DNA from 3 places in the Streptosporangium sp. NPDC000095 genome. Region 2 is predicted to be linked to each of the others. Evidence: riboswitches for the same ligand, from Rfam matches in the RefSeq annotation. Region 2 holds a riboswitch; each other region holds the start of a gene.
What was found. A riboswitch is a leader RNA that binds a small molecule or an ion and turns the genes downstream of it on or off. The one in region 2 is predicted to bind cobalamin.
Positions count from the first base shown of each region.

Region 1: it holds a riboswitch for cobalamin, as region 2 does, so the genes downstream of both, metE (5-methyltetrahydropteroyltriglutamate--homocysteine S-methyltransferase) here and ACFY3V_RS34200 (ABC transporter substrate-binding protein) in region 2, are expected to answer to the same signal.
Region 3: it holds a riboswitch for cobalamin, as region 2 does, so the genes downstream of both, ACFY3V_RS11890 (ribonucleoside-diphosphate reductase subunit alpha) here and ACFY3V_RS34200 (ABC transporter substrate-binding protein) in region 2, are expected to answer to the same signal.

Region 1 is NZ_JBIAZS010000017.1:108,204-117,921, reverse strand. Features, by position in the region: gene ACFY3V_RS31420 (ABC transporter substrate-binding protein) at 1-1,006, opposite strand, end outside; gene ACFY3V_RS31415 (superoxide dismutase) at 1,227-1,829, shown strand; gene ACFY3V_RS31410 (hemerythrin domain-containing protein) at 2,086-2,883, shown strand; gene metE (5-methyltetrahydropteroyltriglutamate--homocysteine S-methyltransferase) at 2,980-5,214, opposite strand; cobalamin riboswitch at 5,334-5,547, opposite strand; gene ACFY3V_RS31400 (hypothetical protein) at 5,597-6,391, opposite strand; gene ACFY3V_RS31395 (ketopantoate reductase family protein) at 6,688-7,644, opposite strand; gene ACFY3V_RS31390 (TetR/AcrR family transcriptional regulator) at 7,737-8,357, shown strand; gene ACFY3V_RS31385 (MFS transporter) at 8,408-9,619, opposite strand; gene ACFY3V_RS31380 (ABC transporter ATP-binding protein) at 9,616-9,718, opposite strand, start outside.
Region 2 is NZ_JBIAZS010000020.1:106,232-115,949, forward strand. Features, by position in the region: gene ACFY3V_RS34175 (LLM class flavin-dependent oxidoreductase) at 1-325, opposite strand, end outside; gene ACFY3V_RS34180 (YcaO-like family protein) at 357-1,556, opposite strand; gene ACFY3V_RS34185 ((2Fe-2S)-binding protein) at 1,813-2,484, opposite strand; gene ACFY3V_RS34190 (ABC transporter ATP-binding protein) at 2,561-3,343, opposite strand; gene ACFY3V_RS34195 (iron ABC transporter permease) at 3,340-4,401, opposite strand; gene ACFY3V_RS34200 (ABC transporter substrate-binding protein) at 4,413-5,408, opposite strand; cobalamin riboswitch at 5,539-5,735, opposite strand; gene ACFY3V_RS34205 ((2Fe-2S) ferredoxin domain-containing protein) at 5,844-6,227, opposite strand; gene ACFY3V_RS34210 (hypothetical protein) at 6,358-6,906, opposite strand; gene ACFY3V_RS34215 (ATP-binding cassette domain-containing protein) at 6,903-8,702, opposite strand; gene ACFY3V_RS34220 (iron ABC transporter permease) at 8,705-9,718, opposite strand, start outside.
Region 3 is NZ_JBIAZS010000004.1:230,012-239,729, forward strand. Features, by position in the region: gene glgA (glycogen synthase) at 1-228, opposite strand, end outside; gene glgC (glucose-1-phosphate adenylyltransferase) at 277-1,503, shown strand; gene ACFY3V_RS11880 (mechanosensitive ion channel domain-containing protein) at 1,697-2,848, opposite strand; gene ACFY3V_RS11885 (ribonucleotide-diphosphate reductase subunit beta) at 2,910-3,905, opposite strand; gene ACFY3V_RS11890 (ribonucleoside-diphosphate reductase subunit alpha) at 3,968-6,358, opposite strand; cobalamin riboswitch at 6,471-6,672, opposite strand; gene ACFY3V_RS11895 (tripartite tricarboxylate transporter substrate-binding protein) at 6,677-7,702, opposite strand; gene glmS (glutamine--fructose-6-phosphate transaminase (isomerizing)) at 7,794-9,614, opposite strand; gene ACFY3V_RS11905 (hypothetical protein) at 9,668-9,718, opposite strand, start outside.

The DNA of each region.
Region 1 (9,718 bases), on a different contig from region 2:
CCACCGGAAGCGCGAGGTAGCGCTGCTCCTTGGCGGCGGGACTGTTCTTGGCGATGGCGAAGGCCTCGGCGGCCTTGGCCGGCGAGCTCGGCATGTCCTCGCCGCGCAGGGTGGAGTAGTCGCTGATCAGGACGGCCTCGGGCTGGGCGGCGCTGACCTTCTCCGCGCTGACCTCGGTGTAGTCGCCCTTGACGTCGGCCAGCACGTTCGTCCCGCCGGCGGCGGTGATCATCTGGTGGGTGATGCCCGAGCCGCCGTAGGCGTTGACCGGCCCCTTGCCGCCGTCGGTGGCCAGCACCTTGACCGGGCTGCGGTCGGCGACGCGCTTCGTGACATCGGCGAGCCTGCCCTGAAGTTCGCCGATCAGCGCGTCGGCGCGGTCGGGGACACCGAAGATCGCGCCGAGATTGCGCAGGTCGGTGTAGGTGTCGTCGATGGTGAACTCGAGCACCTCCTCGGGGCTGCACCAGCCGCCCAGGATGTACACCGGAGAGCCGGCCGCGTCCAGCTCCTCCACGGTGGCGTAACCACCGGCGGCGTCGAAGCCGGCCATCGCGTTGTCCAGGACGAAGTCCGCGCCCTGGGAGAGCATGACCTCTTTTTGCGGCAGCATGATCGTGCCGGAGATCTCCGGGATCTTGGCGTACTGCTCCTGCTGCCCCGGCAGGAACGGGCTCTCGGAAAAGTTCGTGCGCCCGGCGACCTGATCGCCCAGACCGAGCGCGAACAGAGTCTCCAGAGAGGGGTGGTAGCCGGTCACCACCTTGGCGGGCGGCTTGTCGAACGTGAGCTCGCGCCCGCAGTTCTCCACCGTGACCGGGAAACCGGCCTGCGGCGCCGCCGCCTGTTCGGCCTTCTGGCCGGTCCCCTGAGTGGCGGGAGCCGGTGAGCAGGCGGTCAGCGTCAGAGCGACTGCCAGGACGAGCAGTCTTCTCATGATCGGGGTACCGCCTTCGGTGGCGCGTCGCCGCCAGATGGTCGGGGTGATGCGGGGCGGGCGGCTCATGTGGTGAGTCTCCGGAGGTTCGAGATCAAACGATCGTTGTGCATCAAAGCACCATATTCTGCACATAAGTTGCAATTGCCAGCAAGCCGCATCAAGTCGGCGATGGCCGGAGGGGGCCTCCCGTGCGAGGTGGAGCACACGGCACATGCCGTAAGTAGTTGCATAGTTATTGTTGTTGCGAACTAATTGCGATAAGGTCTGGCGCAGCAAGGAGATCACTGTGGGCCGATACACCCTTCCGGACATGCCCTACGACTACGCGGCGCTGGAGCCCGCGATCACCGGGGAGATCCTGGAGTTGCACCACGCCAAGCACCACGCCGCCTACGTCAAGGGCGCGAACGACACCCTGGAGAGGCTGGCCGAGGCGCGCGACAAGAGCGAGTTCGGCGGCCTGGTCGGGCTGGAGAAGACCTTCGCCTTCAACCTGTCCGGGCACGTGCTGCACTCGATCTTCTGGCAGAACCTCTCCCCCGACGGCGGCGACCGTCCCGACGGAGCGCTCGGCGAGGCGATCACCGAGCACTTCGGCTCCTTCGAGGCCTTCCAGAAGCAGCTCACCACCGCCACCGCCACCGTGCAGGGATCGGGCTGGGGCATCCTGGCCTGGGAACCGCTGAGCCGACGCCTGGTGGTGGAGCAGGTGTACGACCACCACGGCAACGTCGGTGTGAACACCACCCCGCTGCTGGTCTTCGACGCCTGGGAGCACGCCTACTACCTGCAGTACCGCAACGTGCGCCCCGACTACGTCGAGCAGCTGTGGTCGCTGATCAACTGGAACGACGTCATCGCCCGCTTCGACGCGGCCAAGGGCGCCTGACCCCATGACCGCGGCGCCCGACCGTCCGTCCTTCCTTGGTGAATGGTCCAACCGGACGGCCGGGCGCCGCCCCCTGCACATCCAGATAGTCGCCTCCCACGTCATCACCCGGTTTCCTGGGAGCGTCATGGGGGCCACGAGAACACCGAGACGATGCGCCCCTGGCAGATCGTCCCCTGATTGGGACCTTGATCAGGCATTACCCGATTCGTCGTATCGGATCGTCTGAACCCGGGCATGCCCGTGATGCGCGGGCATGCGGCAGATGAACTGGGGGCTCGGGATGCGGCCGGTGGGACGGGACGACCAAACGTGCGCCGACAGGCCACCTGTGCACCGGCGCGAGTTGCTCGGCCTGCCGCTCGTGGTGGTCTGCGGATCGGCGCTGACGGCTTGCGGGACGCATACCACCAACGTCTCCTACGCCACCTCGCCGACGCCTTCCACCCCGGCCGGGCAGATCGAACCCGTTACCCCACCTGAGGATCTGATGCGCGAGCACGGTGTGCTCAAGCGCATCCTGCTCATCTACCGGGACGGGATCCGGCGCATCGACAGCGGCCAGGTCGTACCGGCCCAGGCGCTGCACGCATCGGCGGGCCTCATCCGCTCCTTCATCGAGGAGTACCACGAGCGCCTGGAAGAGAAGTACGTCTTCCCGCCGCTGGTCAAGGCCGGCAAGCTCACCGGCACCGTCACGGTGCTGCTCCAGCAACATCGGCGCGGACGCGCGGTGACCGGCCGCATCCTGAACGCCACCGGCACGACCGGCGTCGCGACGCCGTCCGCCCAGGCCCGCCGCGCCCTGGTCGCCGACATGGCCGTCTTCATCCGCATGTACGAACCGCACGAGGCGCGCGAGGACACCGTCGTCTTCCCCGCCCTGCGCGAAGTCGTCTCCGCCAAGCAGTTCGCCGAGTTGGGCGAGATCTTCGAAGACGAGGAACACCGCCGTTTCGGTACGGCCGGCTTCGCAGGTGTCGTCAACCAGGTGGCCGACATCGAGAAGAGCCTCGGCATCTACGACCTGGCCCAGTTCACTCCCCGGGGGTGAGCTGTCGATGACTTGAACGCGATCATGCGGTGTGTGGCCAGGAAGCTTCCTGAACGCCGGCCCGAAGCAGGGCTTCGGGCCGGGAAGCGGCACTGATCAGAGATCCGCTCGGACAGTTCGGGCGGCGGCGACCATGTTGGCCAGGGCGGCTCGCGTCTCGGGGTAGCCGCGGGTCTTCAGCCCGCAGTCGGGGTTGACCCACAAACGGTCGGCCGGGACGGCCTGGAGGACGTTGCGCAGGTTGTCCTCGATCTCCTCGGTGGTCGGGACACGCGGCGAATGGATGTCGTAGACGCCGGGGCCGATGCCGTTGGCGTAGCCGACCTCGGTCAGGTAGGGCAACAGTTCCATGTGGGAGCGGGCGGCCTCGACGCTGGTGACGTCGGCGTCCAGGTCGGCGATCGGGCTGATGATCTCGCCGAACTCCGAGTAACACATGTGGGTGTGGATCTGGGTGGAGTCGGCGGCGCCGGAGGTGGCCAGCCGGAACGCCCCGATCGCCCAGGCCAGATAGACATCCTGGTCGTCCTTGCGGAGCGGCAGGAGCTCGCGCAGCGCCGGTTCGTCCACCTGGACGATCCCGATCCCGGTGGCCTCCAGATCCGTGATCTCGTCGCGTAGCGCGAGGGCGACCTGGCGGGCGGTCTGCGCCAAGGGCTGGTCGTCGCGGACGAACGACCAGGCCAGCATCGTCACCGGCCCGGTGAGCATGCCCTTGACCGGCTTGGACGTGAGCGACTGGGCGTAGGAGGCCCACTCCACCGTCATCGGCTCGGGGCGGGAGACGTCGCCGTGCAGGATCGGCGGGCGCACACAGCGGGAACCGTACGACTGGACCCAGCCGTGGTCGGTGGCGGCGTAGCCGTCGAGTCGCTCGGCGAAGTACTGGACCATGTCGTTGCGCTCGGGCTCGCCGTGGACGAGCACATCCAGGCCGAGCTCCTCCTGAAGCATGATCACGCGGGCGATCTCGGCGCGCATCGCCTCGACGTAGGCGTTCTCGTCGATCCGTCCCGCCTTGCGGTCCGCGCGGGCCTTGCGGATCTCCGCGGTCTGCGGGAACGAGCCGATCGTCGTCGTGGCCAGCTCGGGCAATCCCAGTTTGGCCCGCTGCGCCGCGAACCGGACCGCCCGATCGGCTCGCCGCGCGTCACCAAGAGCCTCCAACCGGGCCCGGACGTCGGGATCGGCCAGCACGACGGGGGGTTTCACGGCCGACGGGTTCTCGGAACGTAGATCGGCGGCGAGACCGACCAACTCGGCGACCTTCTGCCGGGCGAACGCCAACCGCGCCCGGACCGCCGGGTCCAGCGCCGTCTCACTGTCGAGGTCGACCGGAACGTGCAGCAGTGAACAGGAACTGCTCAGCTCCACCGTGTCGGCGAACCCGAGCAGCACCGCGTACGTCGACTTCACCCGCGCGGGGTCGGTGCGCCACACGTTCCTGCCGTCGACCACGCCGGCGACCAAGGTCTTGCGGGCCAGCCCGCCGACCGAGGCTACCGCCTCCAGGTTGCCGGGGCCGGCGACGAGGTCGAGCCCGATCGCCTCGACCTCGGTGGAGGCGACCATCCGTAGCGCCTGCGCGCCGACGGCGCCGAAGTACGTGGCGAGCAGGATCTTCGGACGGCTGGGCAGGCCGCCAAGCCGCCGGTAGGCCCGCCCGAGCGCTTCGATCTCCCGGGCCCCGAGGTCGCGGGCCAGGACAGGCTCGTCGAACTGCACCCATTGCGCGCCCGCGCCCGCCAGCCGTTCCAGCAACTCGGCGTAGGTCTCCACCAGGGAGTCCAGCAGGTCGAGCGGGGTGAATCCCTCAGGTGAGTTCGGCGCGGCCTTGGCCAGCAGAAGATAGGTGAGCGGGCCGACGAGCACGGGCCGCGTCTCGATGCCGAGCTTCCTGGCCTCTAGATACTCGGCCACGGGCTTGGCAGCCGAGCCTCCGACCAGCTGGAACCGGGTGTCCAGCGCCAACTCTGGGACGATGTAGTGGTAGTTGGTGTCAAACCACTTGGTCATCTCCAGGGGCGGAAGCTCGGCGGTGCCTCGCGCCATCGCGAAGTACCGGTCGAGCCCGGTGAGGTTCCGATAGCGCGCGGGCACGGCGTCGATCATGACCGTGGTGTCGAGCACCTGGTCGTAGAACGAGAACGTGTTCGACGGGATCGCATCAAGGCCCGCGTCACGCAGTTCGGTCCAGACCGAGCCGCGCAGCGACGCGGCGGTCGCCTCCAGCTCGTCGGCGCCGATCGTGCCGGCCCAGAAATCCTCGGTGGCGAATTTGAGCTCCCGATGCGCGCCGATGCGCGGGTAGCCCAAAACGGTCGTCCTCATGGCAACTTCCCTCGTCTCGCCAGTATGCGGCCAGGCAGGAGAAGAGAAACGCAACGCGGAGCAGGCCCCCGGCGAGCGCGTCCCAGGCCCTCCCACGAGGCCGCGGACCACCGCGCGCCGAGCGGCACGCGGGCGGAGGCAGGTCTTCGGACTCGCGGGCACCATGCCTGAGGCATGACCTACTGGCCGTCGCTTCCCAGGCACGCGCCCAGTGCTTGTGACGGCGGTCGTTCCTGCTTACCGCTGCGGGGCAGTCCCGGATTCACACCGGGTTCCCTCTTACGACGCTCGCCCCCCGAAGGAGACGGGCGAACCATCCACACCCGAGAGCTTAACGGCCCGGCCACCGTTCGGGCCCAGTCGTGTGCGCGTCGGTGGCTCACTACGGGCGAACGGCGACCGATTCGGCGGAGAGCGTGACCTCGATGGTGATGTGCGGATTGTCCACTTGCGGGAGCTGAAGCCCACGCTTGAACTCCTCCGCATCGTCCGGCATCACCTTCGGCTGAACTGTGACCTTGACGTGGCCGGTCTCGTCATCTGGGTGCGTCGTCATCGTGGCCACCTCAGGACGGGATTGGAGCCAGGAGACGACCGTGTCCTGGGCCCGCCGGAGCTCCGCGGCCGAGAATCCCTTGCCACCGATCAGGGTGACCTCCACGGGGAGGGTCCTGGCCAGCTCGATCGCGCGAGTCGGGATGGGCCCCTTGAAGCCGACGCGCAGCCCTCGCTGGTCGTCGACGTACCTGACGCCGGAGATCTCGTCGGGAAACTCCGTATTAAGTTTGTCGATCACCTGACTGTTGGACGACTGCGAACCGAAGCGGTCGATGGCCTCCTCGTAGGAGATGCCCTCCGATCTGGCGATGGTCCCAAGGTCGACCAACTCGGCGTAGGGAATGCCGTCGATCGTCACGCCCGGGTCGGTCACCGCGGGGTCGTAACCCTCGAAGTCCGTCGGCTTGGGCGACGAGGTAGCAGCCATCCGGGTCGCGTACCGCTTGACGACCTCCTCCAAAGGCCGACCCGACGACGCCGCCTCTCGCTTGAGCCGCTCCAGGGTGGGCCGATGCGCTTTGGGCTGATCGGCCCGCGGCAACACGATCGTCTCGCTTCCGGCCACAGTGAGTGCCGGACCGGCACCGGACTGGCCGCAGGCGCACAACGACGCAAGCATCGCAATGGTCAAAAGCAATTTCTTCACACCTAAGGGACGCTCCGCCGCCCTGAAGGGTTCATCCAGGCGCTCCCGGTACGGCGAAGTCCGTTCGTCAAATAACTTGGGTCTCCTGGCGCACTCCGGAAGGCACGGTCCGGCGCCGTTACGCGGGCGGAGGACGGTTGTGACCGGGCTCTCGCCGTTGCGGAGCCGGCGTGGTGCCGATGCCGGCCCGTGTCCTGGTCGCCCCGGTTGCCTGCCGAAGTGAAGCGCGGCCGGTTGCCCGTACTCCGTTGTTATGGGTGGCCGTTCACTCAGTCCGTCATCTCGCGGGCGAAGTGTGGTTCCGCCGCTTCCAGTCGCGGTACCGAGATGCCCAACCGTCGTGCTTCGGCCAGGGTGTCCCGGCAGACCTCACGCGGCTCCTCGGCGTCGGGGTCGGAGTGCGCCGCGAAATTCACGCGCGCGAGCGCGACATGAGCGGTCAGCCAGGCGAGCACGGGGGCCGTCAGCCAGGTGGGCGCACGCAACGACAGCACACCGCGGTGACGTCGCAGGTCGACACCGCGCGCCTGGAGGAGCGGCAGAAGCTCGCGGATGGCCAGCAGCGCCTCGCGCAGGTCGTCCGTCGCCCCTATCAGCTTGGACAACGAGCCCAGTCTCAGGCTTTGGGAGTGCAGGCCCGCGTCGAACACGAAATGGATCCACAACCAGCCGCGGAAATCGGATTGTTCCCTGAGCCGGAGTCCGGCCTCGCGAAACGCCTGGCGTACGGCCCGCTCCCGGTCGGTCGGGGGTGGGCCGAGGGTGCCGAAGACGACCGACGGCAGCAACGTCCCGCGGAGGACGCCGTCCTCGCCGAAGCCGCCGCCGGAGCCGGGAAAGCCCCAGGCGACCTGCTCGGAGGGGAGGTCGCCGATCGCGGTCAGCGGCTCGGTCCAGACGTTGCCGAAGACCAGCACCGTGGCCCGGCCGACGCGCGGGGTCAGGAAGGCCGCCGCCTCGGCGAGGCGGTGGTGCGACACGCTGAGCACGATCAGGTCGAAGTCGTGGTCGGGCTCCAGCGTCTCGCGCAAGCGCACCGGCCACCTCTCGACGACGCGCTCGCCCCACGGCCGCCGTCGTGCGTCGAGCAGGTCGAGGTCTATCGCGTCTCCGTACGTCGCCGCGCGGCCGGGCCGGACGTAGAACTCGACGTCATGGCCGGCCCGTTCCAGGGCCCAGCCGTAGATGGTGGCGATCACGCCTCGGCCGAACATGAGGATCTTCACGCTGCACCTCGTGGGATACAATCAAATTGGAGGCAATCTCCACTTCTTCGAAGATATGGAGATCACCTCCACTTGTCAACGCGAGGGAACGCATGACCACCGCCAAACCACTGCGCGCCGACGCCCGGCGCAACCGCGAGGCCCTGATCGCCAAGGCCCGGGAGATCTTCGACACCGGCGACTTCTTCGACCTGCGCTTCGATGACTTCGCCCAGCTGGCCGGGGTGGGCACCGGCACGCTGTACCGCCACTTCCCCACCCGGGAGGCACTGGCCGAGGCGGTCTACCACGGAGAAGTCGCCGCGCTGTGCGACCGCGCCCGCCGGCTGCAGGCCACACTGCCCGCGGCGGAAGCATTGGCGACCTTCCTACGTGACGTGGTCGGCTACCTGGACACCCACCAGGGCCTCGCCCGGACGCTGGCCACGCTCATGGCCACCCGTTCGGGCGTACTCGCCGAGGGCAGCAGGGCGCTGGAGCAGGCCGTCACCGACCTGGTGACCGCCGCCGTGAAGACCGGCGCCGTCCGCGACGACGTGGATGCCGGCGCCGTCATGATGGCGCTGCACGGCATCGGCGCGGCCCATGACCGCCCCGATTGGCGGGCCGAGGCCGACGGTGTCATCACCCTCCTGCTGGACGGGCTGCGCCGGTCGTACTCAGGCGACGGTCCGCGGGAGCGTGAACAGGAGAGCGCCGACGAGTTGAAGTGAGGCCACCCCGCGATCGGCCGTCAGGTGCCGGCCCACGTCCGCCGGGTTCGTCATGAAGGCTCGGACACGGGGCGCCCGAGCCGACGGCACGCGACTAGCACGATCACCGGCAGGAGCAGGCACTGGGCGGCGATGGCCGACCAGAATCCGGGAAGATACCCCGCGCTCTCGAACAGCTGGTAGAGGCTCCCGCCGACGAGGCCACTCAAGGACGCGCCGACCCCTTCGGCCAGCCGCTGGTGACCGAAGACGACCGCCGGTGACCGCTTCGTACGGCTGAGCATCTCAAGGACGTTCTTGAGGAAAAGCACCGAGTTGCCCACGCCGATGACGAGGATCCCGGCGGCGACCGTTATCGCGTTCCCGCCGGTGAACGCGATCATGCCGACGGCGAGGCAGCAGAAACCGACCGCCATCGCGTGGGTGTAGCGCATCCGCTCGACCCGTCGCGTGAGGAGCGGTTGCAGTACGGCCAGCACCAGCGAGTAGCCCATCATCGCCGCGCCGTAGAACACGGTGGGCAGCCTGCCCTCGGCGTAGGACGACAGGAACTGGTAGAAGTGCATGTACAGATAGAGGGTCATGGCGGTCACGACGAACGGCAGGATCGCGAGGCCGGCCAGTGCCCGGCGCAGTGGCTCGATCACCTCGCCCTCTTCCCGCCGCTCTCGCGGCAGGAGCGCGTGCCCGATCGCCATCGCCGCGTGCAGCACCGTGGCGACGACGAACATCCCGCCCGGGTCGTGAATGAACAGCGCCCCCACCACCGGCCCGACCGCGATGCCGACGTTGCCCGTGGCATAGCTCGCGGACATCAGCCGCGGCCGGTCGCCGGGACTCGCACCGTGCACGGTGTAACCCCGGACGCTGGGTGAGTAGAGCCCGGTGGCCGCCGATCGCAGGAACAGCGCGGCGACCGTCACCGCCGGCCAGGTGCCGCCGGCGAGGAACCCCAGCGACGCGACGGTCTGCAGGACCATCGCGATCACCAGGCTCCTTTGGAGTCCGATCCGTTCGGCGAGGGCCGCGCCGGGCACCCCTCCGGCGAACTGCACGAATGTCGCCACCCCGAGGATGAGGCCCACCTGATCCATGCCAAGGGCCATCCGGTCGCGGAGCAGGACCGCCAGGTAGGGGTACACGGAGAAGCTGATGAGATTGACGAGGAACCCGCTCCCGAACAGGGCGAGCTGCGTGCCGGTGAACGAGCGGACGCCGGATCGCGCGGGAGAGCCCGACGCCTCCCGGTCGGTGGGTGTCATACCGATCGCGCCTTGGTCTCGATGTCCATGGTGGGAGTGGCCGCGAGCAGGGTGCGGGTGTAGGGGTGGCGCGGGCGGGTGGTGACGTCCCCGGTCGGC
Region 2 (9,718 bases):
GCGGGCGCTCGTACGGCAGGCCGTGCCAGCCCTCCACGATCCACGGCACCGACAGGCCCAGCCCGAGCTGGAAACGGCCGCCGGACAGCACGTCGAGGGTCATCGCGGTGGCGGCGGGGGTGCGGGCCGGGATCTGCATGATCGCGGTGCCCAGCTCGATGCGGTCGGTCACGGCGGCGAGGTATCCGAGCACGCTGACGGCGTCGGGGCCGTACTCCTCGACGCTCCACACCGAGTCGACGCCGATGCTCTCGGCGCGTTTGATCACCGGGAGCACCTCGTGCATGGGTTCGCCGCCGTAGCCCATGGCCAGTCCGAGCCGCATGCGTTCTCCTTCTTCGGGGTCAGGCGAGAGGTCAGGCGAACGGCAGGGGTTGCCGTACAAGGTCAGGTGAGGCGGGCAGCCGGGTCCCGCCGAGGAACGGGAAGGCCGCCGGGGCGTCGCAGTACAGGCCGGGCACCAGCACCCGGGCCACGTGCAACCCGGCGTCCCCGGCGTCCGGGGTGGTCAGGTCGACGGCGTAGGCGCGAAAACCCCGCTCGGTGAGCGAGCGCAGCGGCCCGGTGGTCTCCGGCGGCAGCGGTGGGCCGCCGGGGAGGCGCAGCCGGTCCAGCACCTCGCCCTGGAGGCGTTCGTCGAGGTAGACCTGGACGTGCAGGCGGACGTCGTTGACGTCGCGCCAGCCGCGCGCCAAGGCGTCGAGGTAGCGCCGGTCGGCGCGCCGCCGCAGGTAGGGGCGCCGACCGATGTCGCGGCGCAGCAGGACGCGGCCGGTCTCGTAGGTGCCGACGGCCTCGGTGAACGCCTTGGCCGCGGCCTGTTGCTCATCTGCCCGGCAGGCGCTGCCGAACCCCACGACCCGGTGCGCGCGGTCCTCGACGAACACCGCCGCCACGGTCGCGTCGAACGTCGAGGGCACCCGCAACAGGGACACCGTCAACCCCGCCTCCTCGGCCTGGGCCAGCGCCGTGACCAGCGGGCCGCCCGCGGGCCTGGGCAGTGGTGAGGCCGCCGTGGTGCTGGCCCACCACGTGGTCACGGCGTCGCGTTCGAGGACCTCGCGCAGCGCCGCCTGCCGGGCCTGCTCCGGGGTCGTGCCGGCGGCGGTCCCGGCGAGGACGGGGTAGTTGGTGAGCGGCTCGGCGCGGCGGGGGCCGGTGAAGTAGTTCACGTACACCAGCGAGGCGGGCACCAGGACCCGCTCGCCGGAGACCAGGTCGGTGGCGGGCGCCCAGGCGATCTCCAGATCGGGGGTCATCGCGACGAACGGGAACCCGCGCGCCCGGTACTGGCCCTGCGAGTAGAGGGCGAACGCGCGTGGGTCGGCGGCGGGTTCGGTCAGGTCGTGGTAGGCGGCCCGGCGCAGCCCGGCGGGCACCTGGTTGGCGCAGTGGCGTTCGATCGCCTCTCCGATCGCGGCCGCCCGCGCCGCCTCCTCGTCGCCGAGGGCCGCACCGCCGGTCACCTCCGTGCCCTCGATGGGGAAGGCGGAGTAGGAGACCAGGCTGGGCACGACGGGGTCGCCGGGCGCGTCGCGGCGGACCTGTGCGATCACGAACGCTCCTCCTGAAGGGGCCGGGGAGAGGCCGGGGCCCGGTGAGGGGCCCCGGCTCGGGGCGATCTACTCGTCGTCGTCCTGGCGCCACTCGAACGGCGAGTCCACCGCCGGAGTGTGGGACTTCAGGCAGTCCTGCGGGCCCTCGGGCTCGGCGAATCCGTGGTGTGCCATGCGCCTCCTCCTTCTGCAGGTGATTTGCAGGTGCGAACTACACGCAACACCATAGGCATACGGTCGCGGTGAATTCAAGAATTCATTTCTTCGCCAATGAGCAGTCATCGCATTTGGAACCGCCGGGCACCCGGTAATAAAGGCAGCACGTGGTGCGCCGGAAAGCCAGCTCAGGGGAGATGAGCGCTCCCTTTCCCGCCAGATGGCCGCGGGCCAGCAGGTCGGTGACCAGGCCGGTGGCGGGTCCGGCCAGGTCCGGGCGCATGGCGGCTATCGCGCGACCTGCCTCGGCCAGGGCGGAGGCGGCGTTGCCGTACAGCAGGCCGGGGGCGACCTTAACCCGCAGGCCGGCCGCCAGCGGTTCCAGGTGGCGGCGAATCACCAGGTCATAGAGTTGGGCCGGTGATTCGTAATGCCATCCCGTAGGAGTAGGCAGGCGGAGATCCGGGCCCTCGTCGGCGCGGTCCAGACGGGTCAGGTCGGGCACCACCGCGTGGGTGAGCACGGTGGCCAGGAGTGGAGACCAGAGCCGCGCGGCGTGGCCGAGCTGGGCGATCGAGGCGCCGATGCGCAGCTCACGGGTGCCGTACCTGGTGGCCGTCGCCTCCACCAGGTCGGTGAAACCGCGTTCGTAGTCGCATTTCACGTCGTGCCACCCGGCCGCGTCGCCGCCGATGCGCAGAGAAAAGAACGAGCCGAACCCGGCGACCTCTTCGAGGGCCGTCAGAATCGATTCAGTCGATGCCGATTCCATTGTGCCGAAGCTCCGTTCTTTAAAATCGCACGGCTAACAAGCCGGATGGCGGATCCGGCTTTTGCGCAAAAAGGTTTTATTTCGTGGCGCGGCTCCCTGCGGTTCGGAGACTCACCTGCGGCACCCCTGTCACCGAGTGGATCGCCACCTCGGCGTCCACCCGGTAGACCTCGGCGAGCAGGGCGGGGGTCAGCACGTCGGCGGGGGTGCCGAGAGCGACGACGCGACCGGCGTCCATGACGCAGACGCGGTCGCAGAAGGCGGCGGCCATGTTGAGGTCGTGCAGGGCGACCACCGCGGTGACGCCGAGGCCGCGTACCAGGTTCAGCGCGTCCAACTGGTGGCGCAGGTCCAGGTGGTTGGTCGGCTCGTCCAGCACCATCGTGGTCGGCCGCTGGGCCAGCGCCCGCGCGATCAGCACCCGCTGCTTCTCCCCGCCCGAGAGCCGGTCGAAGGGCGCGTGCGCCAGATCGGCCACATCCAGCCGCCCCAGCGCGTCGGCGATGATCGCCTTGTCGGCCACGTTGTCGCCGTCGAAGGCCCGTTTGTGCGGGGTGCGGCCCATGGCGACGACGTCGTACACCGACAGCTCGAAGTCGCCGCCGCTCTCCTGCAGGACCGCGGCCAGCTGACGGGCCAGCCGCCCCGCGGGCATGCGCCACACGTCCTCACCGTCCAGCAGCACCCGGCCGCCGGTCGGCCTACGCGCCCGATAGAGGGTGCGCAGCAGCGTCGACTTACCCGCCCCGTTCGGGCCGGCCAAGCCGAGCATCTCCCCCTCGGCGACCTCGAACGAGACCTGGCGGACCAGGTCGCGGTCGCCGACGCGGACCGACACGTTCTCCACGGTCAGTGTCACTTGGAGCGCCTCCGCATCAACCACAGGAAGAACGGCCCGCCGACCAGCGCGGTGATGATGCCCACCGGGATCTCCTCCGGCGCGATCAGGGTGCGGGCGGCCAGGTCGGCCACGATGAGGAAGGCCGCGCCCAGCAGCGCGGTGGCCGGGAGCGCCCGGCGGTGATCGGCGCCGATCAGCAGCCGGACGACATGCGGCATGATCAGCCCTACGAAGCCGATGGCCCCGCTGACCGCGACGATCGTGCCGATCATCATGGCGACCAGCACGAACAGCGCCGCCCGGAAACGGTGCACATCCAGCCCGAGCGAGGCCGCGGCCTCCTCCCCTGCCAGCAGCAGGTTCAGCGGCCGCGACACCCCGACTAGCGCGAGGGTCCCGGCCAGGACGGCTATCGCCGGGATCCACACCACCGTCCAGGTGGTGCCGGCCAGGCCGCCCAGCATCCAGCGCACCGCCGCCTGCGTCTTGTGCGGGTCGTTGGAGGTCACGATCAGGAAGCCGGCCACGGCCGAGAGCACCTCGGCCATGGCCACCCCGGCCAGCACCAGCCGCACCGTCGTCATACGCCCGCCCGAGCGGGCCAGGAAGTAGACCGCCACCAGCGCGGCCAGCGCGCCGAGGAAGGCCGCGATCGGCAGGCTGAACGCGCCGAACACGCTCAAGCCGAACACCACCACAGTGACCGCCCCGACACTCGCGCCAGAAGAGACTCCCAGCAGCATCGGGTCGGCCAGCGGGTTGCGCACCAGCGCTTGGAGGGCCATGCCGCAGACCGACAGGCCCGCGCCGATCACCCCCGCCAGGACGACCCGCGGCAGCCGTACGTCCATCACGATGGTCTCCCGCACCGGTGTCCAGGCCGGTTCGGCCAGGGCGGGATGCAGGTTGTGGAGCAGGATGCCCCACACCTGCCCTGCGGGCAGGGCCACCGACCCGGCCGCGACGGCCGCGGTGAGCGCCCCACCGACCAGGAGCACGAGCAGGCCGAGCACGATCGGATACGGCACCCCCGGGCGCTGCGCCAACGGCACGGCGCCTGCGACCGGTTCGCTCACTTGAACTGGTCTCACTTGAAGCGGTCGGCGTGCAACTGGCGGGCCAGCGCCTCGACGGCTCCGGGCGCCCGTACGCCGAGGACCACCGACGACAAAGGCAGCACCGCGAACCGCTTGTTCCTGATGGCCGGTACGTCCCTCAGCGCCGGGTTGGCCAGCAAGAACCTCTCCTTGTCGGCCACCGGCTGGTCGCCGTAGTCGTAGATGACGATCCAGTCGGGCGCGCGCTCGGCGACCTGCTCGAATGAGACGTCGCCCCACATCTTGTCGACGTCGGCGAACACGTTCTGTGCCCCGGCCAGCTTGATGATCTCGTTGCCGACGCCCTTGCCGCCGGCGGTGAAGGCGGTCTTGTCGCCACTGTCGTAGACGAACAGCTTGACCGGGGCGGTGTCGCCGAGCTTGGCCTTCACACCGTCGAGGGTCGCCCGCAGTGTGGTGATCAACGGTTCGGCCCGGTCGGAGACGCCGAAGATCTTCGCGACATTGCGGATCTCGGTGTTCATCAGGTCCAGGGACACCGCACCTTCGGCGCACCCCTCGATATTCAGGTATGTCTTGATGCCGGCCTTGTGCAGGGCGTCCCGGCTGCGGCCCTCCTTCTCGTCGAAGGTGCTGCCGAAGCCGCCGTAGACGAAGTCGGGCTCCTCGGCCAGCAGGGCCTCATACGCCGGGTACTCCTTCGAGACGACCTTGATGGCGTCGTAGGCCGCCTGATACTCCGGCAGCACCTTGTCGTCGAGGTAGGCGGTGCCGATCATCGACCTCTCCAGGCCGAGCGCCAGCATCACCTCAGTGGCGTGCTGGTTCATGGATATCGCCCGCCGCGGCGGCTGCTCGTACGTGCTCTTCACCCCGCAGTTGTCAAGGGTGACCGGGAAGCCCGCAGGCGCGGAGGCCGCCGGAGCGGCGGCCGGGACATTCTCAGCCGGGATGCCGCCGCAGGCGGCCAGCACTCCGGACACCAGGAGGGCGAGCAGCAGGGGAATGGGGCGTCTGCCCGTCATGACGTGTTCCTCTCACGGAATCTGCGCAACGGGGCGGATCTGAAAGAGGGAACACTTCAGGGATTCTCGGCGCGGCCACCGGCTCGACGGGCACGAGAGCCCACTCCTCTCCGGGGAAATCCGCCCCAGTTCATCGAGGAGGCGACCGCGTGAGTCTCCTGGCTCTCGGGTCGAGGCTCGTCCCCGCCTTCCCACCCCGGAGAGGGGCAGTGGCATGGTGGGGATTCGCTCGCCGATCACAGTGGCGGGACCGCGCCGGATTCACACCGGCTTCCTCAGTCCGCGCTCGCCTTCGGCATCATCATCACACGAAGCGGGTCGATGCGCACAAGCAGGGCACCCTTGTCCTGGGAAGTGCGGGTGGAGACAAAGGCTCGGCAATCCTGGCGCGGAGTGGCTTCAGCACCACACGCTGGTCTTTTCGCCGGACCGATGTCACCGGCGCGCGGTTGAGGTGTTCGTCATCGGAGGGTCGACCTCGCGGGGCGGCAAGCGGCGCGGCGGGGTGAAACGGTACAGCTCAAGGATCGGCGGCAACGGAACCAGGCCGGGACCACCAGCGCGAACCCACTCGGCGACATCGGCCGTGGCATCCTCGTCGTTGACGAGGGCGAGCCACACCGGACGGCCACCGGCCGCCCGCCCCTCCGGGGTCGGCTGCACGATGAGAACATTGGCCTGGTCGCACACGTCAAGGCACTCGGTCACGCGGACGTCGGCGACCTCGGCCAACCGGCGGATCTGCTCGTCGTGGTCGAGGGCGGGTACCTTCCGCACGCTCCCGCAGCAGCAGTCCCGGCACACGGTGATCCTTTTCATGCGTTCCTTCCTCAGGCGGGCTGGCGGCGCGATACGCGACCGCCATACGTGCTGACTCCGGGCACCCGGTAGCTCTCCCGCACCGTCACGCTTCCAGCACACGACGCCACACGGCGGCGGAGCCCCCCTCTTATCCGTGCTTGAAGCCCTTTCCGGCGCGGTCCAATGGATCGGGGCCGATTCCGAGATAGGCGGCTCGAAGCTCGTCCCAGGCGATCAGCCGGTCGTAGTCGGGCGGGTCGAGGATCTGCTGGCGGTCGGTGAGGAACGGGTTGGGCAGCAGCACGGTCATCAGCTGGTCGCCCTGGCCGTTGAACATCCGCATCCCCCAGGAGACGGGGTGGCCGTCGGCGCTGATCGAGCGGTAGAGCTCGGCGCGGGCGCAGCGGCGGATCCGCCCGAGTTCGGGGCCGCTGGCGGTGTGCTCGCCGATGCACAGGTGAAAGTGCCAGCGGCCGAAGTCGACGGTGACATATCCGTCGTACAGGCTGATGCGTTCGGGCGCGTTGGGGGCGGCGACCTCCCAGGCCGCGCCCTGGACGATGACCCCGAACCAGATGTGCTCCCAGTGGTGCTCGAAGATGTCGGTGACCAGCGACAGCAAGGTGCGCTCGTCGGTGGGCAGCGCCCACACGTGCAGGGTGCCGGTGCCGTGTTCCTCGACGACGGTGTGGCTCATGCGGGTCCTCCGGCCTGTCGCAGGGTCAGCGCCCACTGCTCGCGGCGCGTGTCGGGGTCGATGAGGGCGCAGTCGCCGCATTTGCCGCCGTTAGGCAGGCGGTAGTACAGGCAGCAACTGCGCCGAACGAAGAACGGCTGTCCGGGAGCGGGTTCGACCAGGTCGCCGCCGCCCTGAAGCACTCCCAGGGCGAGCAGTTCGCGGCCGAGCACGATGGTTCGCGCGGCGAGTTCGGGGCGCTGTCGGGCGATGGTCCGGATGGTTCCGGCCAGGGCGGAGGCGGCGTTGCCCCACAGCAGCCCGGGGGCGATCTTCACGATCTCCCCTACGGCCTGCGCCAGCGGCTCCAGCAGCTCGGTCACCACGGTGTGGTGCAGCGCTCCGGCGACCCTGGCGGGGGCGAGGACCTGCCAGCCGTTCGGGCGCTCGGCGCGCAGCGGCAGCGGCCCGCTGGGCGCCTCCCGCCAGTGGAGGCGGGAAGGGCCCAGGTCCAGGAGCAGGTCGTGGGCCACCGCCGCGCCGATGACCGGTGACCACAGCCGGGCGGCCAACCCCTGGAACAGGATGGAGGCCGCCACTCGGGTCTCGTCGGTCCCTAAGCGTTCGGCGACGTCGGTGATCCGCCGCCGCAGGGATTCGAGGTCGGCCAGCAGGTCGGTGAGCGGTCGCCAGCCCGCTTCGGTGTCGATCGGGCCGATCCCGACTTCGAAGTAACCGCTGATCGTGGAGACGTCGGCGACCGCCACCGACACCATCGGCGGTGCGGCGGGCAGCAGCCCGGGCCGGGCGACGGCGAGCCCGGAGCGCGCCGTACGCGTCCAGGCGGCCAGGTCGGGCAAGGTGGCGAACCGGTGGATGGTGCCGTCGTAGGCCGCCTGGTAGCCGTCGCCCGTCCACTCCACCGCCAGCTCGGCGGGCCCGGCGCCGGCCGTACGCCAGTCCTCCCTGGCCAGCGCCCGCTCCAGCAGGGCGGCGTGCAGACCTTCGGCGAGGACGCGGACGGTACCGCTGGCCCCGCTCTGGAGCACGAACATGCCGGAGGTCGCGTCGAAGGCCAGTTCACCGCCGTCGAAGGCGGCGCCGATCACCTCCCGCGAGGTCAGCTCCTCCGGGGTGCCGGTGTGCAGGCGGCCCGCCGGGTCGATCAGCCACATCCGGTCGGCGACCCGCAGCGCCAGCTCCAGATCGTGCGTGGAGACCACGATGACCAGGTTCTTCTCGCGAGCCAGACGGCGCAGCAGGCCCATGAGCGCCACCCGGGAGGTGACGTCGAGAAAGGCGGTCGGCTCGTCCAACAAGATCGCCGCCGGTTCCTGGGCCAAAGCGCGGGCGACGAGGACCCGCTGGCGCTCGCCGTCGGACAGCTCGGTCACCGCCCGGTCGGCCAGATGGCCCGCGTTCACGGCGGTCAGCGCCCAGGTGACGATCTCGTGGTCGCCGGGCCAGAGGCGTCCGGTGAATCCGGTGTGCGGGTGGCGGCCCAGCCCGGCCAGCTCGCGGGCGCTCAGCAGCGGCGGCAGGTCGCGTTCGGTGAGCACGACGGCCAGGCTCCTGGCCAGGTCGGCGGCGGGCAGGGTGTCGACGTCGACGCCGCCGAGGAGCACCTGGCCGCCCAGCGCGGACTGGAGTGCGGCCATGGTGCGCAGCAGCGTGGATTTGCCGGTGCCGTTCGGGCCGATCAGCACGGTCAGCTCACCCGACAGGGCTTCGGCGTCCAGGTCGTCGAGCACGCGACGCTCCGGTTGCCCCCGCCTGGCGGGGTATCCGGCGTGCAGTCCGCGTAGTTCCAGGCTCATGCTCACACCGCCAGTCCAGTGCGGGCCGCGCGGCTGCGCAGCAGTACGGCGATCACCACGGGCGCGCCCACGATGGTGGTCACCGCGTTCAACGGCAGCACGACCCCACTGCCCGGCGCCTGGGTGGCCACACAGCACGCCAGCGCCACGGCGGCCCCCAGCAGGACGACCGCGGGCATTAGCACCCGATGGTCGGCGGTGCCCAGCAGCAGCCTGGCCACGTGCGGCACCGCCAGACCGAGGAAGGCGATCGGCCCGCAGTAGGCGGTCACCGCCCCGGCCAGCACCGAGGAGGTCAACAGGGTGAGCGTGCGCACCACCCGGACCCGCACACCCATAGTGCGCGCGTAGTTCTCGCCCAGCAGCAGCGCGTTGAGCGCTTTGACCCCGGCCAGCGCACCCGCCAGCGCGGCCACGCAGACCGGCACGAACACCCCGAGATCTCCCCAGGTGGTCCCGGCGAAGCTGCCCAGACCCCACATGATGAACTGCTGGGCCCGCTGCGGGTCGGTGTAGACCAGCAGCAGCGTGATGAGCGAGGTGGCGGCCGACCCCACCATCACGCCGATGATCAGCAACGTCACCACCGACCTGACCCGCCGCGACAGCACCAGCACCAGCCCCAGCACCGTGGCCGCACCTGCCGAGGCGGCCACCACCACGCCCGCGCGGCCCAGGCCCGCGATGCCCGCGGTGAACGCGCCGGCCGCGCCGCCCCACCCGATGATCACCAGCGCCACGCCCAGGCTCGCCCCCGAGCTCACCCCCAGGATGTACGGCTCGGCCAGCGGGTTGCGAAACAGAGTCTGCAGCTGTACTCCCGAGACCGACAGGGCCGCTCCGGCCAGGGCCGCGGTGATGGCGCGCGGCAACCGTACCGTCCAGATGATCTCCTGAACCCCCGGGTCCGCGCCGGTGTCACGCACCAAGGCGAGCAGTGCCTGGTTCAGCGGGATCGAGGTCGAGCCGAGCAGGACCGCCAGCGCGAACGCCAGCGGCACCGCGACCCCGATGAC
Region 3 (9,718 bases), on a different contig from region 2:
GGCGGCCATCTCCAGGTCGACGCCGAGCACCTGCAGCGCGGCGTTGGCCGTCTCCAGCCCGCCCGGCACCCGGTAGGCCGCGACGCCCTCCTCCGGCCGTGACGCTCCGAAGCAGCGGACCCGGGTGTCGGCGAGCCTGCGCAACTCCCGGGCGAGGTATTCGACGTGAACTCCCGCCCCTCCGTAGACGTCGGGGGGGTATTCACGGGTCAGCAGATCCACTCGCATGCGATCAGCCTAGTGTTTCATCCCTGTTCATCAGGTTAAGGTCCACCTATGAGAGTCCTCGCGATCGTGCTCGCCGGTGGAGAAGGTAAGAGGCTCATGCCTCTGACAGCTGATCGAGCGAAGCCTGCGGTGCCTTTCGGGGGGATATACCGGCTCGTCGACTTCGTACTGTCCAATCTCGCCAACGGCCACTACCTCCAGATCGTTGTGCTGACGCAGTACAAGAACCACAGTCTCGACCGGCACATCTCCCGGACATGGCGCCTGTCGGCGATGCTCGGCAACTACGTCACACCGGTCCCCGCCCAGCAGCGCCTCGGGCCGCACTGGTTCTCCGGTTCCGCCGACGCGCTGTTCCAGAATCTGAACCTCATCTACGACGAGATGCCCGACCACGTCATCGTGTTCGGCGCCGACCACATCTATCGCATGGACCCGCAGCAGATGGTGCGTCAGCACATCGAGAGCGGAGCCGAGGTGACCGTGGCCGCGATCCGGCAGCCGCTCTCGCTCGCCGACCAGTTCGGGGTCATCGAGACCGACCCCGCCGGACGCAAGATCACGGCCTTCCGCGAGAAGCCGAAGGACGCGGTGGGCCTGCCCGACGCGCCCGACCAGGTCTACGCCTCGATGGGCAACTACGTCTTCAAGACCCAGTCGATGATCGACGCGCTGAGGGAGGACGCACTCGACCCGACCAGCAAGCACGACCTGGGTGGCAACATCATCCCGATGATGGTGAAGTCGGGCAGCGCGGAGGTGTACGACTTCGCCGACAACATCGTGCCCGGCTCCACCGAGCGCGACCGGGGCTACTGGAGGGACGTCGGAACGCTCGACGCCTACTACGAGGCCCACATGGATCTCATCTCGGCGCATCCGGTCTTCAACCTCTACAACAGCCGCTGGCCCATCTACACCGGCCACGATCCGCTCCCCCCGGCCAAGTTCGTGCACAACGACGGCGACCGGGTGGGCAGGGCGATCGACTCCCTCGTCTCCGCGGGCGCGATCGTCTCCGGCGGGCTCGCCGAGCGTTCCATCCTCTCCCCCGGCGTGGTGCTGCACTCCCACTCCCAGGTCGAGGACTCGGTCCTGATGGGCAACGTGAAGGTGGGCCGCGGCGCCATCGTCCGCAAGGCCATCATCGACAAGAACGTGATCATCCCGGACGGCGCCAGGATCGGCTTCGACCTGGAGTACGACCGCAGCCGCTTCGCGGTGACCAACGGCGGCATCGTCGTCATCGGCAAGAACGAGATCGTCGAGCGCTGACCTCTTCACCGGACACCGGCACGACCCGCGTCACCGGACGTCGGCGGCCTCGTCGAGGCCGCCGACGACGTGCGGACGCACGTCGTGGCCTTCGTCCGCGAGCCGACCGCCGTAGCGAGGGCCAGCTGAGCTGCAGGCTCCGGCGGAGCTTCCCGAAACAGAACGAAGCGGATGCCCCGGCCCCCCTGTCGTCTCAGACCGGATCCGGCTGGTCTCCGCCCCGCTGGGCGAAGCCGTCCCGCTCGCCGGTGTCCCCGCCCAGGCCGCGTGACATGAGCCCCGCGCCCATCAGGCCGGTGAGCGTCCCGGGAACGGTCGCGGACGGGGGTGGGGTCTCGACCCGGAAGCGGGGCAGCGCCTCGGGATACCTGTCGCGGACGAAGGCCACCATGTGCTCGCGCATGTCGCACTTGAGATCCCAGGCACTGGCGGAGTCGGCGGCGCTCATCAGCGCGCGCAGTTCGAGCAGCCCGTTGGGAAGGGTGTCGGTGACCTGCAGGGTCCAGTCCTTCTGGTCCCAGAGCGGGTGCTCGCGCAGGGCCCGGTAGAGCTCGGCGCGCAACTCGTCCACCGGCACCGACCAGTCGACCCGGATCATCACGTGACCGATCACCCGGCTGCTGTGCCGGGTCCAGTTCTCGAACGGGTTCGCCGTGAAGTAGGAGACCGGCAGGACGAGCCGTCGCTCGTCCCACAGCCGCAACACCACGTAGGTCAGGCTGAGCTCCTCGATCCGTCCCCACTCCCCCTTCACCACCACGACGTCGTCCAGGCGGAGCGCGTCACTGAAGGCCAGCTGGAGCCCGGCGAGCATGTTTCCCAGGGTCGACTGGGCTGCGATGCCGACGACGACCCCGGCGATACCGGCCGAGGCGAGAAGTCCGGCTCCCAGCGCCCGCACCTGCGGGAAGGTGAAGAGCATCGCGCCCAGAGCGAGCACGATGATCACCGCGGAGGCGACCCTGCGGACCAGGGTGATCTGGGTGCGGATGCGGCGGGCCCTGCGGTTGGCCTCGCCCTCGACGGCGATCAGACGTTCCAGCACCACGTCGGTGACCGCGTAGGCGGCCTGGATGACCAGCCAGGTGGCACACCCGATCATCGCCAGGCTGAGAGCGCGGTCGATCACCTGGCTGAGCGCGCCCTCCACCATCTCAGGTTCGTAGATGGTGTGGGCCGTCGCCACGGCGGCCGTGGCGAATCCCGGCCAGGCGCAGCGGTGCACGAGCGGACCGGCGAGAACCCACTTCTCGCCGATCAGCCGCGAGCGCAACACCCGTCGCACCACCTCCACCGCCACGACGGCGGCGACGATGGAAACGATCATGATGATCCAGCTGGACACGTGAGGCGTCCCCCTCGACGTCTTTCTGCCTCGTCGTTCTCTTTTCCGGACCAACAGCTAATCAGAAGGATTCGTCGAACGTGACATTCCCTTCGACGGCTACCTGGTAGGCGGAAACCCGGCGTTCGAAGAAGTTGGCCAGCTCCTGCACGTCCTGCAACTCCATGAACGCGAACGGGTTGGCCGTGCCGTACCTGACGGGCATCCTGAGCCTGACCAGGCGCTGGTCGGCCACGTACTCCAGATAGCGGCGCATCTGGTCCACGCTCATCCCCAGCAGGCCGTCACCGCACAGGTCGGCCGCGAAGGCCAGCTCCGCCGCGACCGCCTCCTCGATCATCCGGGTGACCTGTTCGACGAGCTTGTCGTCGAACAGGTCCGGCTCCTCGGCCCGTACGGTCTCCACGACGCCGAAGGCGAACTCCATGTGCATGGACTCGTCGCGGAAGACCCAGTTCGTCCCGGTGGCCAGGCCGCCGAGCAGGCCCCGGGAGCGGAACCAGTAGACGTAGGCGAAGGCCCCGTAGAAGAACAGCCCCTCGATGCACGCCGCGAAGCAGATCAGGTTGAGCAGGAACGCCCGCCGGTCCTCCCTCGTCTCCAGCCGGGTCAGCCCGCCGAGCGAGTCGATCCAGCGGAAGCAGAACTCCGCCTTGTCGCGGATCGAGGGGATGTGCTCGACCGCGGCGAACGCCTTGACCCGCTCGTCGGGATCGGGCAGGTAGGTGTCCAGCAGGGTGAGGTAGAACTGGACGTGCACCGCCTCCTCGAACAGCTGCCTGCTGAGGTACAGGCGCGCCTCGGGGGCGTTGAGGTGCTGGTAGAGGTTGAGGACGAGGTTGTTGGCCACGATCGAGTCGCCGGTGGCGAAGAAGGCCACGAGACGGTTGATCAGGTGACGCTCCTCGGGCGTCATCCTCGCCAGGTCCGCCAGGTCGGAGGTGAGGTCCACCTCCTCGACCGTCCAGGTGTTGCGGATCGCGGCCCGGTAGCGCTCGTAGAACTCCGGGTAGCGCATCGGCCGCAGGGTGAGATCCATGCCGGGGTCGAGCAACATCGGAAGAATCGCCTTTCTGAAGGCTGCTGAGGACTGCTGAGGGCTGTCGACGGACCGGACGGCTACTGGCAGGCGTCGCAGTACTCGGGGTTCTCCAGGGAGCAGGCGACGGCCTCGGACACGACTTCGGACACGACCCCGGACACCGCCCCGGGCTCGGCCGCGGCCCGTTCCGCCGGGGCCGCCACGGTGGCCTGCGCGATCCGGGTGGCCGGGCGCGAGCGCAGGTAGTAGGTGGTCTTCAGGCCCGACTTCCACGCGTAGGCGTACATCGAGGAGAGCTTGCCGATGGTCGGCGTGGCCATGAAGAGGTTCAGCGACTGCGACTGGTCGATGTACGGGGTGCGCGCGGCGGCCAGGTCGATCAGCGCCTTCTGCGGCAGCTCCCAGGCGGTCCGGTAGAGCAGCCGCAGGTCGGCGGGGATCTCGGGGATGTCCTGGACCGAGCCGTCGGCGCGCTTGATCGCGTCGCGGATCGGCGCCGTCCACAGGCCGCGGGCCTGGAGGTCGCGGACGAGATAGCGGTTGACCTGGAGGAACTCCCCCGAGAGGGTCTCGCGCTTGAAGACGTTGGAGACCTGCGGCTCGATGCACTCGTAGCAGCCGGCGATGGAGGCGATCGTGGCCGTCGGCGCGATCGCGATCATCAGCGAGTTGCGCAGGCCGGTCTCCGCGATCCGCCCCCTGAGCTCCGTCCACGCGGCCGACGTCGCGGCCCCGTAGTGGTCGGGGTGCAGCACCCCGGCGGCGGCCCTGGTCTCCTCGTACGAGGGATGGCGGCCACGCTCGACGGCCAGGTCCGAGGAGGTCCGGTAGGCGGCGAGCGCGATCTCCTCGGAGATCCGGGTGGACAGCTCCAGCGCGCGCGGCGAGTCGAACGGCAGCCGCAGCGCGAACAGCACGTCGGCCAGGCCCATCAGGCCGAGCCCGATCGGACGCCACCGCCGGTTGGCCGCCTCCGCCTCGGGAGTCGGGTAGAAACCCAGGTCGATGGTCCGGTCGAGGAACCGCACCGCGGTACGGACCGTCGCGCGCAGCCGCGCCCAGTCGATCCCGTCCTCGAGGTCCCCTGACAGGTGGGCGGCGAGGTTGATCGAGCCGAGGTTGCAGACGGCGGTCTCGGCGTCGCCGGTGACCTCCAGGATCTCGGTGCAGAGGTTCGACAGGTGGATGACGTTCTCGGGCCTCGCCGTCTGGTTGGAGGTACGGTTCGCCGCGTCCTTGAAGGTCATCCAGCCGTTGCCGGTCTGGGCGAGCGTGCGCATCATCCGCCCGTACAGGGTGCGGGCGGGGATCCGCCGGGTGAAGCGGCCCTCGGCCTCGGCGGCCCGGTAGGCGTCGTCGAACGCGGCGCCGTACAGGTCGGTGAGGTGCGGGACCTCCTTGGGGTCGAACAGCGACCAGAGGCCGTCGGCCTCGACCCGGCGCATGAACTCGTCGGGGATCCAGTTGGCCAGGTTCAGGTTGTGCGTGCGGCGGGCCTCCTCGCCGGTGTTGTCGCGCAGTTCCAGGAACTCCTCGACGTCGGCGTGCCAGGGCTCCAGGTAGACGCAGGCCGCGCCCTTGCGGCGGCCTCCCTGGTTCACCGCGGCGACGCTGGAGTCGAGCGTGCGCAGCCAGGGCACGATGCCGTTGGAGTGTCCGTTGGTGCCCCGGATCAGCGAGCCCCGCGAGCGGACCCTGGTCCAGGCGATCCCGATGCCCCCCGCGTACTTCGACAGCCGCGCGACCTGCCCGTAGCGCTCGTAGATGGACTCCAGCTCGTCGCGGGGCGAGTCGAGCAGGAAGCACGAGGAGAGCTGGGGCCTGCGCGAGCCCGAGTTGAACAGCGTGGGCGAACTGGGCAGGTAGGACAGGGTGGCCATGAGCGCGTACAGCTCGGCGGCCTCCTCGACGGTCTCGGCCAGGCCGCAGGCCACCCGCAGGAAGAAGTGCTGCGGGCGCTCCAGGACCTTGCGGGTCCTCGGGTGGCGCAGCAGGTAGCGGTCGTAGACGGTGCGCAGCCCGAAGTACTCGAACCTGGCGTCCGCCTCCGGATCGACCAGCGCGTCCAGGACCGCGGCGTGGGCGGACACGAACCTCGCGAGCCCGTCGGCGACCAGCCCCGCCTCGTGGGTCGCGGCGACGGACTCGGAGAAGGCGCGGACGCCGTGCTCGGCGGCCTCGTCGGCGATCAGCTCGGCCAGCATCGCGGCGGCGACCCTGGAGTTCTCGGGATCGGTGATCACCCGGGCGGCGGCCTCGTCGATGGCCAGCCTGCGGGCGTCCGTGGCGCTCCCGGTGCTTCCGGCGCCGTCGTCGCCCGTCGCGGCCACCGCGGCGCTCCGCGCGTTCCCGGTGTTTCCCGTGCCGCGATGGCCCGACGCGGTCACCACCGCGCCTTCGACGCCGCTGTCGCCCGTCGCGGTCGCCGCCGTGCTCCCCGTCGCGGTCTCCGCCAATGCCTGTGTCACCTGGTGCCCCTCGCTCGATCGGACTCGCCCCAGGCTCCGCCGGATGGCACGCGTCCGCGAGCGATCCCGGGCACGCCGGATCGCCTCGTTCCGCGGGCCCTCCCACGAGGCCCTGGACATTCACGTCACCGGCAGGTCTTCGGACTCACGGGCGCAACGCGCATGCCTACCGGCCGTCGCTTCCCAGGTATGGATCACCCAGTGCTCAATGACGGCTTTCGTTCCCGTTCACCGCTGCGGGGCAGTCCCGGAATCTCACCGGGTTCCCTCTTGCCTCGCCCCCTGCGGGGCGAACCAGCAACGAGCAGGATCCTACATCTAGGGGCGCCTGACGCAACTACCCCAACAGGTTGTGTCGGAGGACTTCAGTAGCCCGAGCTCGTGAAGCACACCGCGGGCGCGGGCCGTCTCGGTGGCGAGCCACTGGCGAAAGTCGTCGCCGCTGAGATAGACCCGGCTCCAGCCGTGGGCCGCGCACAGGGAGCGCCAGCGTGGCGCGGCGTCGAGCCTGTCGCACAGGGCGATCGCGGCGTCCCTGTCCTCCGGGCTCATGTCCTTGGGCCCCAGCAGGCCGCACCAGTCGCTGTACTCCAGCCGGACGTCGACCTCTCTGAGCGTCGGCGCGTCGATCCCGTCGATCCGGTCGCCGGAGGAGACCGCCAGGGGCCGCATACGGCCCGCGGCGATCTCGGAGCGCAGGGCACGCGCCGATCCCAGCAGGGCCGCCACCTGGCCCACCTGGAGCGCCTCCACGGCGTCCTCGGGGGTGAGGTATCCGGCATACTCCAGCAGCCGGGTGTCCACCCCGAGGCACTTGCCGATCATGCCGTAGAGCACGTGCTCGGAGCCCCCTTCCGACCGGCCGCCGACCGCGAGCCCCGCCGGGTTCCGGCGCAACCCCGCGGCGAAGTCCTCGAAGGTCAGCAGGCGGGAGTCGGCGGGGACGACCAGGACCGCCCAGTCGCCGACCAGGCGGGCGATGGGAGTGGCGGCGTTCACCACGGCGACGGTGTTGGCGATCTCCGCGGCCGCCACCATCGGCATCGCGGTGACGAGCAGCCTGCCCTCTCGCGCGAAGGGGCCGCCGAAGGCACCGAAGGCGCCGAACGCGTCGCGAGGGGCGGAGCCCAGGGCGCCGCCCCGCTCGACGGCCATCGCGGTACGCGCCAGTCCCGCCTGGACCGCGACGGTCGCCAGCCTGCCCGCGATCCTGTCCCAGCCGTGGCCGTCGGCGGTCGGTTCGAGGAGGAGCAGGCGCTTCACCACCGAGCCGGCGTCGTTCGCGCCGCACCCCGCGGCGAGCAGCACCCCCGCCGCCAGCGCGAAAAACCCCCTACGGCGCATAAGCGCCCCTTCCCCCAAGAACCCCCCATACCACAGGTTAGTACCCCATCACTATCTGTGACGAGGTGGGGGGAGGGAAAGGGCGCGGGGCTCACTCCACCGTGACGCTCTTGGCCAGGTTCCTGGGCTTGTCGACGTCGCGGCCCAGGGCCACCGCCGCGTGGTAGGCGAAGAGCTGCAGCGGGATCGAGAGCAGGATCGGGTCCAGCTCGGTCTCGTTCTTGGGCACCACGACGCAGTCGTCGGCGAGCTTGGGGTCGGCGTCGCGGTGGCCCACCATGAGCACCCGGCCGCCCCGGGCGCGGATCTCACCCAGCGTGGTGAGGTTCTTGTCCAGCAGCTCGTCGTCGGGGACGATCGCCACCGTCGGCATGTCCGGGCCGATCAGCGCCAGTGGTCCGTGCTTCAGCTCGCTCGCCGGATAGGCCTCGGCGTGCACGTACGAGATCTCCTTGAGCTTCTGCGCGCCCTCGCGGGCCACCGGATAGCCCCTCACCCGGCCCACGAACATCATGCTCGGCGACTCGGCGTACTTGCCCGCCAGTTCCTTGATCTGCGGCTCCAGCGCCAGGATCTCCTTGATCTGGTCCGGCAGCCTGCGCAGGCCGTCGCAGATCCTGCGGCCGTCGGCGGGAGACAGGTCGCGCACCCGGCCCAGGTGCAGCGCGAGCAGCGCGAAGGCCACGGCGGTCGAGGTGAACGCCTTGGTGCTCGCCACCGAGACCTCGGGGCCCGCGTGCAGGTAGACGCCGCCGTCGCACTCGCGGGCGATCGCGCTGCCCACCGTGTTGACGATGCCGAGCACCCTGCCGCCCTTGCGCTTGAGCTCCTGCACGGCGGCGAGGGTGTCGTAGGTCTCGCCCGACTGACTGATCGCCACGTAGAGGGTGTCGGCCTCCACCACCGGGCTGCGGTAGCGGAACTCGCTCGCCGGCTCCGCGTCGGCGGGGATGCGCGCCAGTTCCTCGATGAGCTGCGCGCCGATCTGGCCCGAGTAGTAGGCGGAACCGCAGCCGATGATCTTCACTCGGCGGAACGAGCGGCTCTCCCGCGCGTCCATGTTGAGACCGCCCAGGTGGGCGATGTGGAAGCGGTCGTCCAGCCGCCCGCGCAGCGTCCTGGCCACCGTGTCGGGCTGCTCGGAGATCTCCTTGAGCAGGTAGTGCTCGTAGCCGCCGGTGTCGTAGTGCCCGGCCTCCCAGTCGACGGTCAGCGTCTCCTTGGCCGTCTCCCGCGCGTCGCTGGCGAAGGTGTTGAACCCGTCGGCCCGCAGCACGGCGATCTCGCCGTCCTCCAGGTGCACCACCTGGCGCGTGTAGCGGACCAGCGCGGCCACGTCGGACGCGGCGAACATCTCCTTCTCGCCGATGCCCAGCACGATGGGGCTGCCGTTGCGCGCCACGACCACCTCGCCGGGACGCTCGGAGTCGATCACCGCGATCCCGTACGTGCCGACGACCCGCTTGAGCGCGGTCCGCACGGCCTCCTCCAGCGAGTCGGACTCCTTGACCGTGCGGGCGATCAGGTGCGACAGCACCTCGGTGTCGGTCTCCGACAGGAAGATCGCACCATCGGCCTCCAGCTTGGCGCGCAGCTCGTCGGCGTTCTCGATGATGCCGTTGTGCACGACGGCGATGCGCTCGTCGGTGGACAGGTGCGGGTGGGCGTTGACGTCGCTGGGCGCGCCGTGGGTGGCCCAGCGGGTGTGACCGATACCCAGGCCGCCCTTGAACCGCGCGGGCACGACCGCCGCCAGGTCGGCCACCCGGCCCTTGACCTTGCGCATCTTGAGGCCCTTGTTGGAGATCACCACACCGGCCGAGTCGTAGCCCCGGTACTCAAGACGCTGCAGGCCCTCCAGCAGGATGGGCGCCGCGTCCTTGGGCCCTACATAGGCCACGATTCCGCACATGTAACCGCTCCTTATCCATGAACATCGCTAAACGATCGAGGTACCGTCGCCTGCTACCCGTAGACGATCCGGCGAAGCTGTCTCAGGGAGAGTTCGGGTGCCGC